Regions from separate parts of the Mesorhizobium sp. M3A.F.Ca.ET.080.04.2.1 genome, predicted to be linked through region 2. Evidence: riboswitches for the same ligand, from Rfam matches in the RefSeq annotation. Region 2 holds a riboswitch; the other holds the start of a gene.

Region 1 (7,593 bases), 1.8 Mb from region 2:
TGTCACGCTATGTCGATGCGATCATGATCCGCACCACTTCGCATGACCGGCTGCTGGAGCTCACCGAGAATGCCACCGTTCCGGTCATCAACGGCCTGACCGACGACACTCACCCCTGCCAGCTGATGGCCGACATCATGACCTTCGAGGAGCATCGTGGTCCGGTGGCCGGCAAGACCTTCGCCTGGACCGGCGACGGCAACAACGTGCTGCACTCGCTGTTGGAAGCCTCCGCGCGCTTCCGCTTCAAGCTCAATGTCGCCGTGCCCGAAGGCAGCGAGCCGGCCGAAAAGCATGTCGACTGGGCGAAGGCCAATGGCGGCAAGCTGAGTTTCACCCGCAACGCCGAGGAAGCCGTCGACCAGGCGGACTGCATCGTCACCGATTGCTGGGTATCGATGGGCCAGGAGCACCGCGCGCGCGGTCATAATGTCTTCCTGCCTTACCAGGTCAACGCGGCGCTGATGGCCAAGGCAAAGCCTGACGCGCTGTTCATGCACTGCCTGCCGGCGCATCGTGGCGAGGAGGTGACCGACGAGGTGATCGACGGGCCGCATTCGGTGGTGTTCGACGAGGCCGAGAACCGGCTGCACGCCCAGAAGGCGGTGCTGGCCTGGTGCCTGGGCGCTTGAATGGGGTTGCCTTGATCCGGGCCAACGTGATGCCTATCTGCGGGCCATCACGCAAATCGAGCGCGTTCCTGCGCATGCTGCCCGCCGGGCGGCATGGCCGCGCCCCGGAGCTTTGTCATGTTGGAAACCCGCCCATTGGCTGAACATCAACCCAGACTCGGTGAATTCGGCTTCGCCGGCGACGACCATGTCGTTCCGTACGAGGTCGCGCCGCTCGACGTGCGCGGCCGCACCGTGCAACTCGGGCCGATGCTCGACGCCATTTTGAGCCGCCACGACTATCCAGAGCCGGTCGCCCGCCTGCTCGCGGAGGCCTGCGTGCTGACCGTGCTGCTCGGCACCTCATTGAAGTTCGAAGGTAAGTTCATCCTGCAGACCCGCACCGACGGGCCGGTCGACATGCTGGTGGCGGACTTCACCACGCCGCACGCGCTGCGGGCCTATGCGCGATTTGATGCCGACAGGCTCGAGGCGCTGACCGCAACGGGCCAGACCTCGCAGCAGGCGCTGCTCGGCGCAGGCGTCCTGGCGCTGACCATCGACCAGGGCGCGCATACGCAGCGCTATCAGGGTATCGTCCAGCTTGACGGCACGTCGCTGGAGGACGCCGCTCGCACCTATTTCCGGCAGTCGGAGCAGATCCCGACCGATCTCAGAATGTCGGTCGCCAAGCTGGTGACGCCCGGCCCCGGCGGCGCGCGTGAGCAATGGCGCGCCGGCGGCATCCTGGCGCAGTTCCTGCCGCAGGCGTCGGAGCGGATGCGCGTTCCCGATATTTCGGGCGGCGACGGCGATCCGCGCAATGTGACGCACGAGCCGGCCGACAATTCCTGGCAGGAGCTTCTGGCACTGCTCGGCACCACCGAGCCGACCGAGTTGATCGATCCGACCGTGGGCGCCGAACGGCTGCTCTACCGGCTGTTCCACGAGCACGGCGTGCGTGTCTTCCGCGGTGTGCCGGTCGCCGACGAATGCTCCTGCTCGCGCGAAAAGATCCGCGGCATTCTCGAGGGTTTTTCGGCGCAGGAGATCAAGGACTCGACCGAAGAGGGCGGCATCCATGTCGCCTGCGAATTCTGCTCGACGCAGTACGATTTCGATCCGACGGAGTTCGTGGCGGCTGGATAAGGTCGCTTCTTGTTCACAAGACCTTTCCCCATCTGTCTTCTCTCCCCCGAGAGACCCGTCGGGGGAGAGGATTTTAGCTCGCCTTGGCGTCGTTCCCTTGTTTGATAGGGCTTCGTTGCCGCGGTATGCCGACGTCAAATGAATTCCTGGATGTGCTTGCGGACATCTGATGCTCGTTCGACTGGGGCCATATGGGTTTCTTCCGCGAGCACCATGAGCTTCGCTCCCCCGATCCCACTCGCGGCGGCTTCCATCATGCCGCTGCCGAAGAACTGGTCCCTTTCACCGCCTAGGATCAAGGTTCTGGCCGAGATGTTGCGAAGGTCTTCGTTCGTCACATTGTTGTGGAGCATTGCTTCGAGGTAGCGGACGATTGAACTCTGGGCTCCCATTCGTGCAATCAATCTGCGTTTGAACATCAGGCGAAAACGCAACAGCAGGTTCAGCCACGGTCGCCGAAATACCGTCGCGAATTCCTCCAGCACATGAAATTGTTCGTCTTTCGCGAATTGGATCTGTCTGTGGAGCCGCTTTTTTCCATCGGCCGAAAAGCCATGTGCGCTCGCCAGTAAGATCAGTTTTTCCACGGAGTCGGGATAGTCTGCGGCCACATGCGTTGCCACCACGCCGCCATAGGAAATACCCATCAAACGTGCCGGCTTGTTGAGGTTGGTGTCGATGATCTCTGAGATGTCTCGAGCCATATTCCTGAGTGAAACATCGTCTTTTGGATCTGGATCGTAGCTGATCAGCACAAAGCTCATGCCCGGTGGAAGGATCCGTTTGAGCCGTCTGGCGTCCTTTTCCAATCTGGAAGGTTCGGGCTTCATCATGAACCCTTGACCGCCGTTGATGACAATAAGACTTTCCGGTCGCGTTCCGACTTTCGCGAATGGTATCCGGCCGAGAAACAATCCTGTTTCAATACTGCTCATGAGGCTGCTGCTTCGAGCATGGCCGGACACTCCTGTTGGCGCGGCGCTTTCACGGCATCGCTTGGCATTGGACGCTGCGTTTGGCGAAAGTGCCGATCCTGCGGCAGCGCCAATCGGACTGATCCAGTTGGAGCAGAGATGGCGCATGCAGCCAGTCGATATGTGGCGCCAAGATGCGCGGACAGGCCGGCACTAATTCACCGTCCGCCTTGTGCCCGGCATGTCGAGCGAGAAGGCCGGGATCGCGACGTCGAACATCTCGCCGCGCCCGTTGCGCATCGTATAGTGGCCGACCATGATGCCGGACGGCGTCGAGAGGGGGCAGCCCGACGTGTACTGGTAGCTGTCGCCGGGGTTGAGTTCCGGCTGGTCGCCGACGACGCCCGCGCCACGCACTTCCTCGACGCGGCCATGACCGTCGGTGATGTGCCAGTAGCGCGATAGAAGCTGAACGAACTCTTCCGATCGATTGTCGATCGTCACCTGGTATCCCCAGACATAGCGGTTCTCTGATGGATCGGAGCGATCCTCCAGGAAGAACGGCCTGACCTGCACTTCTATGTTCCGCGTCACGGCGCGATACATGAGCAACTCCGGTGCTGCGGCAGGAAATATTTGTCGCGCTGCGCGGCATTATCAACGCAAGGCAGCCCAATCTCCCGACCTCGACGCGCAGTGCCGCCAAACAATGTCATTTGAGTGACACATGACAATGGTTGGTGTGCACAAACCGTGTCGGGCGACTCGGGCGCTCCGTCGAATGGATGGCCGCGGGCGGCCTTTCGGGAGTGCCAGACTTCGATGGAACTGACTTTCGCGGCCGCCGTCACCTCGTCAGCCCTACTTGTTTCCAATCTCGCCAGCATCCTCTTGGCGGCATCGCGGCTGAAGCGGCGCCACGTCATTGCTCCCCCTGCAAGCAAGCAGCCGGCCGTCTCGATCGTTGTGCCTCTGCGTGGCGTCGAGGCGTTCACAAGGGAGACGCTCCAGCGCGCCTTCTCGCTCGACTGGCCGCGCTACGAGCTGATCTTCTGCGTCGCCCATGGCGAAGATCCGGTAATCAAACTCGTCAGTGCCGCGATCGCGCGATACCCCAAGGTTCCGGCGCGGTTGCTCATCGGCGACGACAAGGTGAGCGCCAATCCCAAGCTCAACAATTGCGTCAAGGGATGGCAGGCGGCCCGGAACGATTGGGTGATCCTTGCCGATTCCAACGTGCTGATGCCGAAGGACTATGTCCAGCATCTGCTGGCGGCATGGCGGCCGGATACCGGCCTCGTCTGCTCGACGCCGATCGGCTCGCGCCCGGACGGCTTCTGGGCCGAGGTCGAATGTGCCTTCCTCAACACGTTGCAGGCGCGCTGGCAATATGCCGGCGAAGCGCTCGGCCTCGGCTTTGCCCAAGGCAAGAGCATGCTGTGGAACAAGCCGCTGCTCGACGGCAGTGGCGGCATCCACGCTTTGGCTGCCGAGATCGCCGAGGATGCGGCCGCCACCAAGCTGGTCAACGGGCTTGGCCTGAAGGTCAATCTGGTCGCAGCGCCCTTCGAGCAGCCGCTCGGCCAGCGTCGGCTCGCCGAAGTCTGGTCGCGCCAGGCGCGCTGGGCGAGGCTGCGGCGCGTCACCTTCCCGCAATTCTTCGTCCCCGAGGTCCTCACCGGCGTGGCGGCTCCGCTCTTGCTCGCGCTGATCGCGGCGGCCAGCGCCGGCGTCAGCCTGCCTGCCACGGCGCTTTGCGTGCTGGCCATCGCCTATCTGCCGGAATGCCTGCTCGCCTCGTCCAAGGGCTGGTATCTATCGCCGCGCAGCATCACCGCGATGATGGTGCGCGACGCCCTGCTTCCCGCCATCTGGGCGCGCGGCTGGTTCGGCGGTGCCGTCGACTGGCGCGGCAACGCCATGACCATCCGCGCCAATGCGATGACCGAGCTGGAAGAGGGCGCCTAAAGCGGGTCGCACTGATACGCATTAGCGAATTCAGTTCACGCGCTTCAGGCCTTTGCTTTGATGCATGTCGTTGTCCCAGAACCGCTGCACACTTCTAGCGACATGCATTAAGCGGCGCCCAACCGGCACCGCCTACTTGGCCGCCTTCAGCGCCTGTTCGAGGTCGGCGAGCAGGTCATCCGTATCCTCCAGCCCGACGGACAGCCTGAGCGTGCCGGGCCCGATGCCAAGCTCCGCCCGCGCCTCGTCGCTGAGGTTCTTGTGCGTCGTCGTCGCCGGATGGGTGATCAGGCTCTTGGCGTCGCCGAGATTGTTGGAGATCAGCACGATGTCGAGCGCGTTCTGGACGGCGAATGCCGCCTGTTTGCCGCCCTTGACGTCGAGGCAGATCAGCGTCGAGCCGCCCGACATCTGCTTCCTGACGATATCGGCCTGCGGGTGGTCGGCCCGGCCCGGATAGATGACGCGGGCAATCTCCGGCCGCTCCGCCAGAAAGTCCGCGATCTTGCCGGCGCTTTCCGTCTGCTGGCGCACGCGCAGCGGCAGCGTCTCCAGGCCCTTGAGCAGCGTCCAGGCATTGAAGGGCGAGAGGCTCGGACCGGTGTGGCGGAAATAGTCGTGCAGGTTCTCGTCGATCCACTTTTTGTCCGACAGGATGATGCCGCCGAGACAGCGCCCCTGGCCGTCGATGTGCTTGGTTGCCGAATAGACGACGATATGCGCGCCGAGCTGCAACGGCTTCTGCTGCAGCGGCGTGGCAAAGACATTGTCGACGATCAGCCTGGCGCCGATCGAGTTGGCGAGCGCGGCAACGGCAGTGATGTCGACCACTTCAAGCGTCGGGTTGGTCGGGCTTTCCAGGAAGAACAGCTTCGTGTTCGGCCTGACCGCTTTTTCCCAGTTCGCAATGTCGGTGCCGTCGACCAGCGTCGCCTCGATGCCGTATTTCGGCGCCAGCGTCTCGACCACCCAGCGGCATGAGCCGAACAGGGCGCGGGCCGCAACGATATGGTCGCCGGCCCTGGCGCTGCAGAGCAGTGCCGCCGTCACCGCCGCCATGCCCGAAGCGGTGGCGCGCGCGTCCTCTGCGCCCTCCAGCGCGCACATGCGCTTTTCGAACATGTCGACTGTCGGGTTGGCGTAGCGCGAATAGATGAAGCCCGGCTCCTCGCCCTTGAAACGGGCTTCCGCCGCCTGCGCGCTCTCATAGACATAGCCCTGGGTGAGGTAGATCGCCTCGGCAGTCTCGCCGAAGCCGGAACGCAGCGTTCCGCCATGCACGAGTGCCGTCTGAGGCTTCCAATTACGCTTTTTGCTGCTCATAGCCCTGCTTCCAAACACAAAAAGACCGGCCGCGACGTCGCAACCGGTCCATACGGCCTTGCGGCCAACGGTCCTTTAGCGACTTGTTTAACGTGGCTGCAAGCCGACCGGCCAAATCACCACGGGATAACGACCCTTTAGACCCGTGCCGCGCTTGCGTCAATTGCCGGCTTCATTAAGAGGTTGTGCCAGGCAGGTAGGGCGAAACCCTTACGGTTTTGCGGCAGGAGCCTGCTACAATCACGTGCTTGCCCGGCCTTAGCGGAGCCAGACCTTGCGGCAGACAGGCATTCTTCCGGACCAGGACATCGCGGCGCTGTTCCAGTCGGGCGCGCTGAAATCGCCGCGCGCGCTGGACACCAACCAGATCCAGCCGGCGAGCCTTGACCTCAGGCTTGGCGACAAGGCCTACCGGGTGCGCGCCTCTTTCCTGCCCGGCCCGGATCATCTGGTGGCCGACAAGCTCGACCGGCTGAAGCTGCATGAGATCAGCCTTGCCGAGGGCGCGGTTCTGGAGACGGGCTGCGTCTATATCGTGCCGCTGCTCGAAAGCCTGACCCTGCCTTCAAATATTTCGGCTTCGGCCAATCCGAAGAGCTCGACCGGCCGTCTCGACATCTTCACGCGTGTCATGACCGACCGCGGACACGAGTTCGACAAGATCGCCGCCGGCTATCATGGTCCGCTCTATCTCGAGGTCAGCCCGCGCACTTTCCCGATCGTCGTGCGCGCCGGTTCGCGCCTGTCGCAGATCCGCTTCCGCATCGGCAATGCGGTGCTATCGGAAAAGGAGCTGCGCGACCTTCACGGCGCCGAGATGCTGGTCGCGACGGAGCCGCCCAACATTTCCGGCGGCGGCATCGCGCTGTCGATCGACCTCGACGGCGACAAGGACGGCCTGGTCGGCTATCGCGGCAAGCATCACACCGGCCTCGTCGATGTCGACAAGCGCGCCGCCCAGGACGTGGTCGATTTCTGGGAGCCGCTCTACAAGAGCGGCGCCGGCGAACTGGTGCTCGACCCGGACGAATTCTACATCCTGGTCAGCCGGGAAGCGGTGCATGTGCCGCCGCTTTATGCCGCCGAGATGACGCCCTTCGACCCGCTGGTCGGCGAGTTCCGCGTCCACTATGCCGGCTTCTTCGATCCGGGCTTTGGTCACTCAGCCGCCGGCGGCAGCGGCAGCCGCGCGGTGCTCGAAGTGCGCAGCCACGAGGTGCCGTTCATCCTCGACCACGGCCAGATTGTCGGGCGCCTGGTCTACGAGCACATGCTGAAGCGGCCGCAGGCGCTTTACGGCAGCGACCTCGGCTCCAACTACCAGGCGCAGGGGCTGAAGCTTTCCAAGCATTTCCGCGCTGCGCGCTAAGCAATCCCAGGAACTGCGCAGCAGTTTTTCGTCCGGAAGCGCGAAAAATGATCGGAGCGGGAACCGCTCCGATTATCGTCAACTCAGACTCCGCTTGCCGGGACCTGCCGGCCATGATTGGCTACGTGGACCGGTCGAGCCTCACTGAGGGAGACGAACATGCAGATATCGAGATGGATCATATCGGCGGCGGCCGCTGCCATGCTGGCGATTGGTGCTGGTTCGGCCAGCGCCGCCGAAAAGATCAAGATCGGCACCG
Region 2 (7,593 bases):
GCCAGCGCCTCATCGCGCAGATCGCCCGGCACGCGGAAGGCGAGGCCCACGCAGGAGCCGCCACGATCGAGGCCGAGCACCAGTCCCGGCCGTTCGCGTGTGCCGCGGTGCACGAAGGAATAGACGCACAGCGAACGGCGATAGCCGTGGAGACGGGCGCGCCGCGTTTCCACATGGGCGAATCCTGGCCGCCAAATCAGCGATCCGTAGCCAAAAACCCAAAAATCGCCCATATCGCCAAGCCTGATCGATTCGAATGAAGCCATCGCAACGGTAGGTGTTCTTTCTGTCCCCACCTTGTTGTGCGTAGGACAACCAGCCTGCTCGCTGCATGAGGGGTTAACGAGAGCCGCAGCATGACGTCAAGTGACGAGCGATCGCCGAACCATCGCCGCCGGCTGCTCTGGTTTGCCGGAGCCATCGTGGTTCTGTTCGCGCTCTACAGCGCCGGCTGGTTCTACCTCGCCGACCGGGTCAAGACCGAGGCGGAGAGTGCCGTGGTCGAGCTTGGGGATAAAGGCATCAAGGCCGATTGCGCCAATCTCACGGTCAGCGGCTACCCGATGACCTTTGCCGTCTCCTGCGACAGCCTAGCCTATCAGGACGACGCCAAAAACATCGCCGCCTCCACCGGCACCTTCAATGCGGTCGCGCAGATCACCCAGCCTTTGTCGCCGGTCGCCGACGTCAGGGGTCCGCTGCGGACCTCGGCGCCGGGCATGACACCGTTGTGGATCGACTGGGAGAAGCTGCGCGCCACGGTCAAACTATCCTGGCCGTTGCCCCGGCGCGTGTCGCTGCAGGCGGAAGGATTGTCGGGCCAGACCGACCCGGCCGACGACTCCGATCCGGCCGAACTGTTCTACGCGGCAAAGGCGGTCGGACAGTTGGAACCAAATGGCCCGGATGTCACCTATGCCGGCAGCTTCAGCGATCTCGAAATCGATGCCGACGCCATCGGCGGACGCGTGCTGCCGGCCCTCGACGGCAGCGGCGAGGCGACACTGAAAAACGGCGTCGCGCTGATCGCGACCCCGCCGAAGAGCCTGCGCGGCCAGGCGGTCGACGTCAGCAAGCTCGATCTGTCGTCGGGAACGGCGCGCGTGACGGTGTCCGGTCCGCTCTCGGTCGACGCCGACGGCCTGATCGATGCCGATCTGACGATCAAGCTGAAGGATCCAAAGGCGGTGGCGGGCATCCTTGGCGGCGCCGTTCCCGAGCACAAAAACGAGATCGAGCAAGGTTTTGCCGGCCTGGCGATGCTCGGCAACGAACCGTCCATGCCGCTCAAGATCGTCAAGGGCAAGGCCTCGCTAGGGTTCATCCCACTGGGCAAGATCAAGCCGGTTGATTGAGGGCTGCGATGCCGCGATCCGTCAGACTTCTCAGCGTCGGCGCGTTCACCCTCGATACGATCCTGCGCGTCGAGACGCTTCCCGTGCACCAGGGCAAGTTCATCGCCGGCGACGGTGTCCAGATCGCCTCGGGCATGGCGACGAGCGCTGCCTGCGCGGCGCAGCGCCTCGGTGCCAGCGTGTCCCTTTGGGCGAGCGCGGGCGACGACGCGGTTGGCGACCGGATGGTTGCCGAGATCGCGGCCGAGGGAGTCGACTGCAGCCTGATCCGCCGCGTTGCCGGCGCCCGCTCGGCGCTGGCCGCGATCCTGGTCGATGCCCATGGCGAACGCATTATCGTGCCGTTCTACGACAGGCAGGCGCAGGCCGATCCCGAGACTTTGCCGCTTGCCGATCTTTCTGCCTTCGACGCCGTGCTGGTGGATGTGCGTTGGCCGGGTGCCGCGGCGCTGGCCCTCAAGGCAGCGCGGGATGCGGGCCGCCCGGCGATCCTCGATGCCGACACCGCGCCGGTCGAGGTTCTGGAGCAATTGCTGCCTTTGGCCTCGCACATCGTTGCCTCGGAGCCGGCGGCGCGCATTGTCTGCGGCCACGCGCTCGACCCCGAAAGCGCCTGCGCCGATCTCGCCTCGCGCACCGACGCCTTTGTCGCGGTCACCGCAGGCGCTGCCGGAACCTGGTGGCACGACCGCGAAAGCGGCAGCGTGCGCCACGTCGAGGCGCCGAAGGTCAAGGCGGTGGACACGCTCGGTGCCGGCGACGTCTTTCACGGCGCCTTCGCCGTTGGACTTGCCGAAGCAATGCCGCCTGAACAGGCACTGCGCTTTGCGAGCGCCGCCGCCGCGCTCAAATGCCTGCGCTTCGGCGGCCGGCTCGGCGCACCGGACAGGACCGAGACATTGGCAATGATGGCGGCGCACTGGCCGGCATCCTGACAGGCGCGAAGACTTTCAGGGCTTGGAAGCGGGATGCTCCACCACCTGGCGGCCGAAATCCGGCACGTCGATGTCTTGGCCGGCCTCGATGATCGAGCGGCGGATGGCACGCGTGCGCGTGAAGAGGTCAAACAGCTTCTCGCCGTCGCCCCAGCGGATCGCCCGCTGCAGCGAGGCGAGATCCTCGGAGAACCGCGCCAGCATTTCCAGGATCGCATCCTTGTTGTGCAGGCAGACGTCGCGCCACATGGTCGGGTCCGACGCCGCCAGGCGGGTGAAATCGCGAAAACCCGAAGCGGAGTATTTGATAACTTCCGTCTTGGTCACAGATTCAAGATCGTCGGCGGTGCCGACGATGTTGTAGGCGATGATGTGCGGCAGGTGCGAGACGATGGCCAAAGTCATGTCGTGATGCTGCGGGTCCATCGTGTCGATGTTGGAGCCGCAGCGCCGCCAGAACTCTGACAGCTTCTCCAGCGCTTCCGGATCGGTGTCCGGCAGCGGCGTGAAGATGCACCAACGGTTGTCGAAGAGATCGGCGAACCCGGCATCCGGACCGGATTTTTCGGTGCCCGCCAGCGGATGGCCAGGGATGAAGTGCACGCCTGCCGGCACATACGGCTGCATCTGGGCGATGACCGAGGCCTTGGTCGAGCCGACATCGGTCAGGATAGCGCCCTTCTTCAGCGCCGGCGCGATTTCGGCCGCAACCTCGCCCGAGGATCCGACCGGCACCGAGACGATGACAAGATCGGCATCGCGCACCACTTCGCTGGCGTCGGTCGAGTAGGAATCGCCTAGACTCAGCTCTTCGGCCCGCTTGAGCGTCGATCGGCTTCGCGTCGCTATGGCGATGTGGCGGGCCAACCCCTCCCGGCGGACGACGCGGGCAAGTGACGAGCCGATCAGGCCGATGCCGACCAGTGCGATCTTTTCGAACATCGGTGCTGCCATGTGCTCTAGCTTTTCAGGAAACTCGTCAACGCATCGACGACGCCGCGATTGGCTTCCTCGGTGCCGATGCTCATGCGCAGCGCGTTGGGGAAGCCGTAGCCGGTGACGCGGCGCAAGATGTAGCCGCGCTGGCTGAGATAGTCGTCGGCGGCGGCAGCCGAATGCTTCTTGTCGTCGGGGAAGTGGATCAGCACGAAATTGCCGACGCTGGGCGTGATGCGCAGCCCGAGCCCCGTCACCTGCTCGCTCACCCAGGCAAGCCATTTCTCGTTATGCGTCACGCTGCGCTCGACATGGGCGCGGTCGCTTATCGCCGCGATGCCGGCCTCGATCGCGGTGGCATTGACGTTGAATGGGCCGCGCACCCGGTTGATCGCGTCGACGATATGCGCCGGGCCGTACATCCAGCCAATGCGCGCGCCGCCGAGCCCGAGCTTGGAGAAGGTGCGGGTCATCACCACGTTGTCGGAGCTGCCGGCCAGTTCGACGCCGGCTTCGTAATCGTTGCGCCGCACATATTCGGCATAGGCCGCGTCGAGCACCAGAAGCACGTTTTTCGGCAGGCCGGCATGCAGCCGGCGCACTTCCTGGAACGGCACGTAGGTGCCGGTCGGGTTGTTCGGATTGGCAAGGAACACGATCCGGGTCGCCGGCGTCACCGCCGCGAGCATCGCATCGACATCGGCGCGCTCGTCGGTTTCCTTGACCGCTACCGGCTTGGCGCCGGCAGCCTGGATATAGATCTTGTAGACCATGAAGGCGTGTTCGGTGAAAACCGCCTCGTCTCCGGGCGCGAGATAGGTCTGCGCCAACAGGCCCAGGATCTCGTCCGAGCCGTTGGAGCAGATGATGTTCGCCGGGTTGAGGCCATGCACTTCGGCGATGGCCTCGCGCAGTCGGCGCGCCGTGCCGTCGGGATAGACGTCGAGCTTCGCCGCCACCTGTCGCGCAGCCTCGATCGCCTTCGGCGATGGACCGAGCGGGTTCTCGTTCGAGGACAGCTTATAGACCTTCGTCACGCCGGCTGGCGCCGTGCTCTTTCCCGGCACGTAGGCTTCGATGTCCATGATGCCCGCGCGGGGCGTCGGACGTGGCTGATCCTGCTTCATTGTCACAAATCCGTCGAAAGGCCTCTGTCCACAGGCCGCAGCGGAAATACAGGCCGTGGCCCGGAATGTCGAGGGCCGGCGCTTGCGTGGACCGGGCTGGATCCAAGATGCCGAATGTTGACGAAGCGCGGCGCTGGCCCTAGAAGAGCAGCCAGACTTCCCGTGGTGATTTGGCCGGTCGGCTTGCAGCCACGTTAAACAATTCGCTAAAGGGCCGTTTGCAACCTGTAACCGGCTTTGCGAAGGCAGGCCGGTTTTTTGTTGTCCGCTGCCGGCCGGACACTGCATCGGAAGAGATGCCGACGCGGGAACAATTGAGGGATGCAATGGCCGCTCAGCGCGCTGCAAGGACCAACAATGAGGTCGAGAACCCATCGAGCCCGGTGTTGCGCTTCGGCGCCGACAAGCCGCTGAAGCTCGATGCCGGCACGTTGCTGTCGCCCTTCCAGATCGCCTACCAGACCTATGGCACCCTCAACGAAGCCCGCTCCAACGCCATCCTCGTCTGCCACGCGCTGACCGGCGACCATCACGTCGCCAGCACCAATCCGGTCACCGGCAAGCCGGGCTGGTGGGAGGTGCTGATCGGCCCCGGCAAGATCATCGACACCAACCGCTTTTTCGTCATCTGCTCCAACGTCCTCGGCGGCTGCCTGGGCTCGACCGGTCCCGCATCGATGAATCCGGCAACGGGCAAGCCTTACGGGCTCGACCTGCCGATCATCACCATCCGCGACATGGTGCGCGCGCAACTGATGCTGGTCGACCATTTCGGCATCGAGAAACTGTTTTGCGTGCTTGGCGGCTCGATGGGCGGCATGCAGGTGTTGCAATGGGCAGCGAGCTATCCGGAGCGAGTCTTCGCGGCGCTGCCGATCGCGACGGGCGCCCGCCATTCCTCGCAGAACATCGCCTTCCACGAGGTCGGACGGCAGGCCGTCATGGCCGACCCCGACTGGCACGGGGGGAAATATTTCGATTTCGGCAAGCGGCCGGAAAAAGGCTTGGCTGTGGCGCGCATGGCCGCCCACATCACCTATCTGTCGGAGGCGGCCCTCCACCGCAAGTTCGGCCGCAACCTGCAGGACCGCGACGCGCTCACCTTCGGTTTCGATGCCGACTTCCAGATCGAAAGCTATCTGCGCCACCAGGGCATGACGTTCGTCGATCGCTTCGATGCCAATACCTATCTCTATCTGACCCGCGCGATGGATTATTTCGACCTCGTCGCCGACCATGGCGGGCGCCTCGCCGATGCCTTCGCCGGCACCAAGACGCGCTTCTGCCTGGTGTCATTCACCTCCGACTGGCTGTTCCCGACGGAGGAAAGCCGCTCGATCGTGCATGCGCTCAACGCGGCGGGCGCCTCCGTTTCGTTCGTCGAGATCGAGACCGATCGCGGCCACGACGCATTCCTCCTGGACGAGCCGGAGATGTTCGCCGCCATCAACGGCTTCATTGGCTCGGCCGCCCGCGCCCGGGGGCTCAACCTATGAGCAGTTCGCAATCCCCAACGCATGACCCCCAAGCATGCGCGGCGCTCTTGGGAGAGCGCCATGCGTCAAGAAAAAGATCGGAGGTGCGCTCATGAGCGTCAACCGCGCCCAGCGCGTCGATCTCGACGTCATCAACGATCTCATCCCGCCGCGCTCGCGCGTGCTCGATGTCGGCTCGGGCGATGGCTTGCTTCTGGAACTCCTGCAGGAGGCCAAGCAGGTCGATGGCCGCGGGATGGAGCTGTCGCAGCGAGGCGTCAACGAATGCGTGGCGCGCGGCCTCTCGGTCATTCAGGGCGACGCCGACAAGGATCTCGAGTTCTATGCCGACAAGGGCTTCGACTTTGTCGTCTTGTCGCAGACCCTGCAGGCGACCCGCAACCCGAAGCTTGTGCTCGACGAACTGCTCAGGATCGGCAATCGCGCCATCGTCTCCTTCCCTAATTTCGGCCATTGGCGGGTGCGCTTCTCGCTGCTGATCAAGGGCAGGATGCCGGTCACCAAGGATCTGCCCTACTCCTGGTACGACACGCCGAACATCCACTTCTGCACCATCCGCGATTTCGTCAATCTGTGCGAGGAGCTCGGCGCGACCGTCGAGAAGGCGACCGCGCTCGACGCCAACGGCCAGAAGATCGGGCTGTCCATGCCCTGGTGGTTCTGGAACTTCTTCGGCCAGCAGGCGGTGTTTCTGCTCAGGCGATGACGGTGGCTTCGATTCGCACATTGGCCATGGTTTGAGCCGGCGGGGACATGTCAGCCGAGCAGCCAACCTATTCAGTTGTCCTGGAGATGGAGAATGCCAGATCCATCGACTGGGACGAAATCGGCGCCGGGCTGAAAGCCTTGGCGCGCGACATTGCCGAGATTTCCGCTGCCGGATATGCAAGGCCGAAGCTTGTCGTCTCGCATGGCGGCCGGGAAGCGGACGCGGACGCGCTGCGCAGCAGCATCGAAGCTGAGGCGCCTCAGTTGGCGCAGGTTGCCGACCTGGCTTTCGCGGCCTGTCCGGCCGGCCGGTACTATGAGCTCAAGAACAACGGCATTGCCTCGACCGAGGGAAGCATCGTCGTCTTCCTCGATTCCGATACGGTTCCGGAACGGGGCTGGCTCTCGACCCTGCTGAAGCCCTTTCGTGACCCCGCAACCATCTGCGTGAACGGGCACACCTATCTTTCCTACGATGACTTCCTGTCGCGCACTTTTGCCTTGATCTGGTTCTTCCCGCTGGCCGAGGGAGACAAGCGCTTTGCCTCCAAGCGGGCGATCAATGCCAACAACATCGCCTTCCGGCGCGACTGGATATGCAGCCACCCGTTTCCCGCACATAACGGTTTCAAGGTCTCCTGCACGCTGCTGATGCACCAGCTTTGGCGCGAAGGCCGCAAAATCGTCAATGTCGACGCCCGCGTCAGTCACTACCCGCCGCGCGGATGGCGGTTCTTCTACTGGCGCGCCCTGGTCACCGGCCGAGATGCCGACAGAAAATTCGTCGAGCTCCATTCTCCCACTCGCACCCGGCGGGTGGTGAAGTCTTGCAGCCGATGGGGCACCATGTCGTGGCGCACCACACGACGCGTCATCCGTTTTGCGCGGCAAACAGGCATGCCGTTCTGGCAAATCCCGTTCTCGCTGACGGTCGGCCTGGCTTTCTATACCTTGGCCTTCCTTGGCCATTTCAGCCTGGCCGCGGGCCTCGTCCGTGACGAGGTCGAAACTGTCCCTGACTATGTCGGCCACAGTT

The links. Region 2 has a riboswitch for S-adenosylmethionine ahead of EJ074_RS21090 (homoserine O-acetyltransferase). Riboswitches for the same ligand answer to the same signal wherever they lie in the genome.
Region 1: another riboswitch for S-adenosylmethionine. It lies ahead of EJ074_RS12555 (O-succinylhomoserine sulfhydrylase); the one in region 2 lies ahead of EJ074_RS21090 (homoserine O-acetyltransferase).

What each region holds. Positions count from the first base shown of each region.
Region 1 covers NZ_CP034451.1:2,619,488-2,627,080, reverse strand. The annotation lists gene argF (ornithine carbamoyltransferase) at 1-632, shown strand, start outside; gene EJ074_RS12575 (Hsp33 family molecular chaperone) at 726-1,760, shown strand; gene EJ074_RS12570 (alpha/beta hydrolase) at 1,895-2,695, opposite strand; gene apaG (Co2+/Mg2+ efflux protein ApaG) at 2,888-3,280, opposite strand; gene EJ074_RS12560 (ceramide glucosyltransferase) at 3,497-4,642, shown strand; gene EJ074_RS12555 (O-succinylhomoserine sulfhydrylase) at 4,775-5,965, opposite strand; SAM riboswitch at 6,021-6,098, opposite strand; gene EJ074_RS12550 (2'-deoxycytidine 5'-triphosphate deaminase) at 6,240-7,334, shown strand; gene EJ074_RS12545 (ABC transporter substrate-binding protein) at 7,494-7,593, shown strand, end outside.
Region 2 covers NZ_CP034451.1:4,410,867-4,418,459, reverse strand. The annotation lists gene EJ074_RS21115 (gamma-glutamylcyclotransferase) at 1-233, opposite strand, end outside; gene EJ074_RS21110 (DUF2125 domain-containing protein) at 357-1,355, shown strand; gene EJ074_RS21105 (sugar kinase) at 1,364-2,290, shown strand; gene EJ074_RS21100 (prephenate/arogenate dehydrogenase family protein) at 2,306-3,244, opposite strand; gene hisC (histidinol-phosphate transaminase) at 3,250-4,353, opposite strand; SAM riboswitch at 4,506-4,583, shown strand; gene EJ074_RS21090 (homoserine O-acetyltransferase) at 4,680-5,849, shown strand; gene metW (methionine biosynthesis protein MetW) at 5,941-6,555, shown strand; gene EJ074_RS21080 (glycosyltransferase family 2 protein) at 6,603-7,593, shown strand, end outside.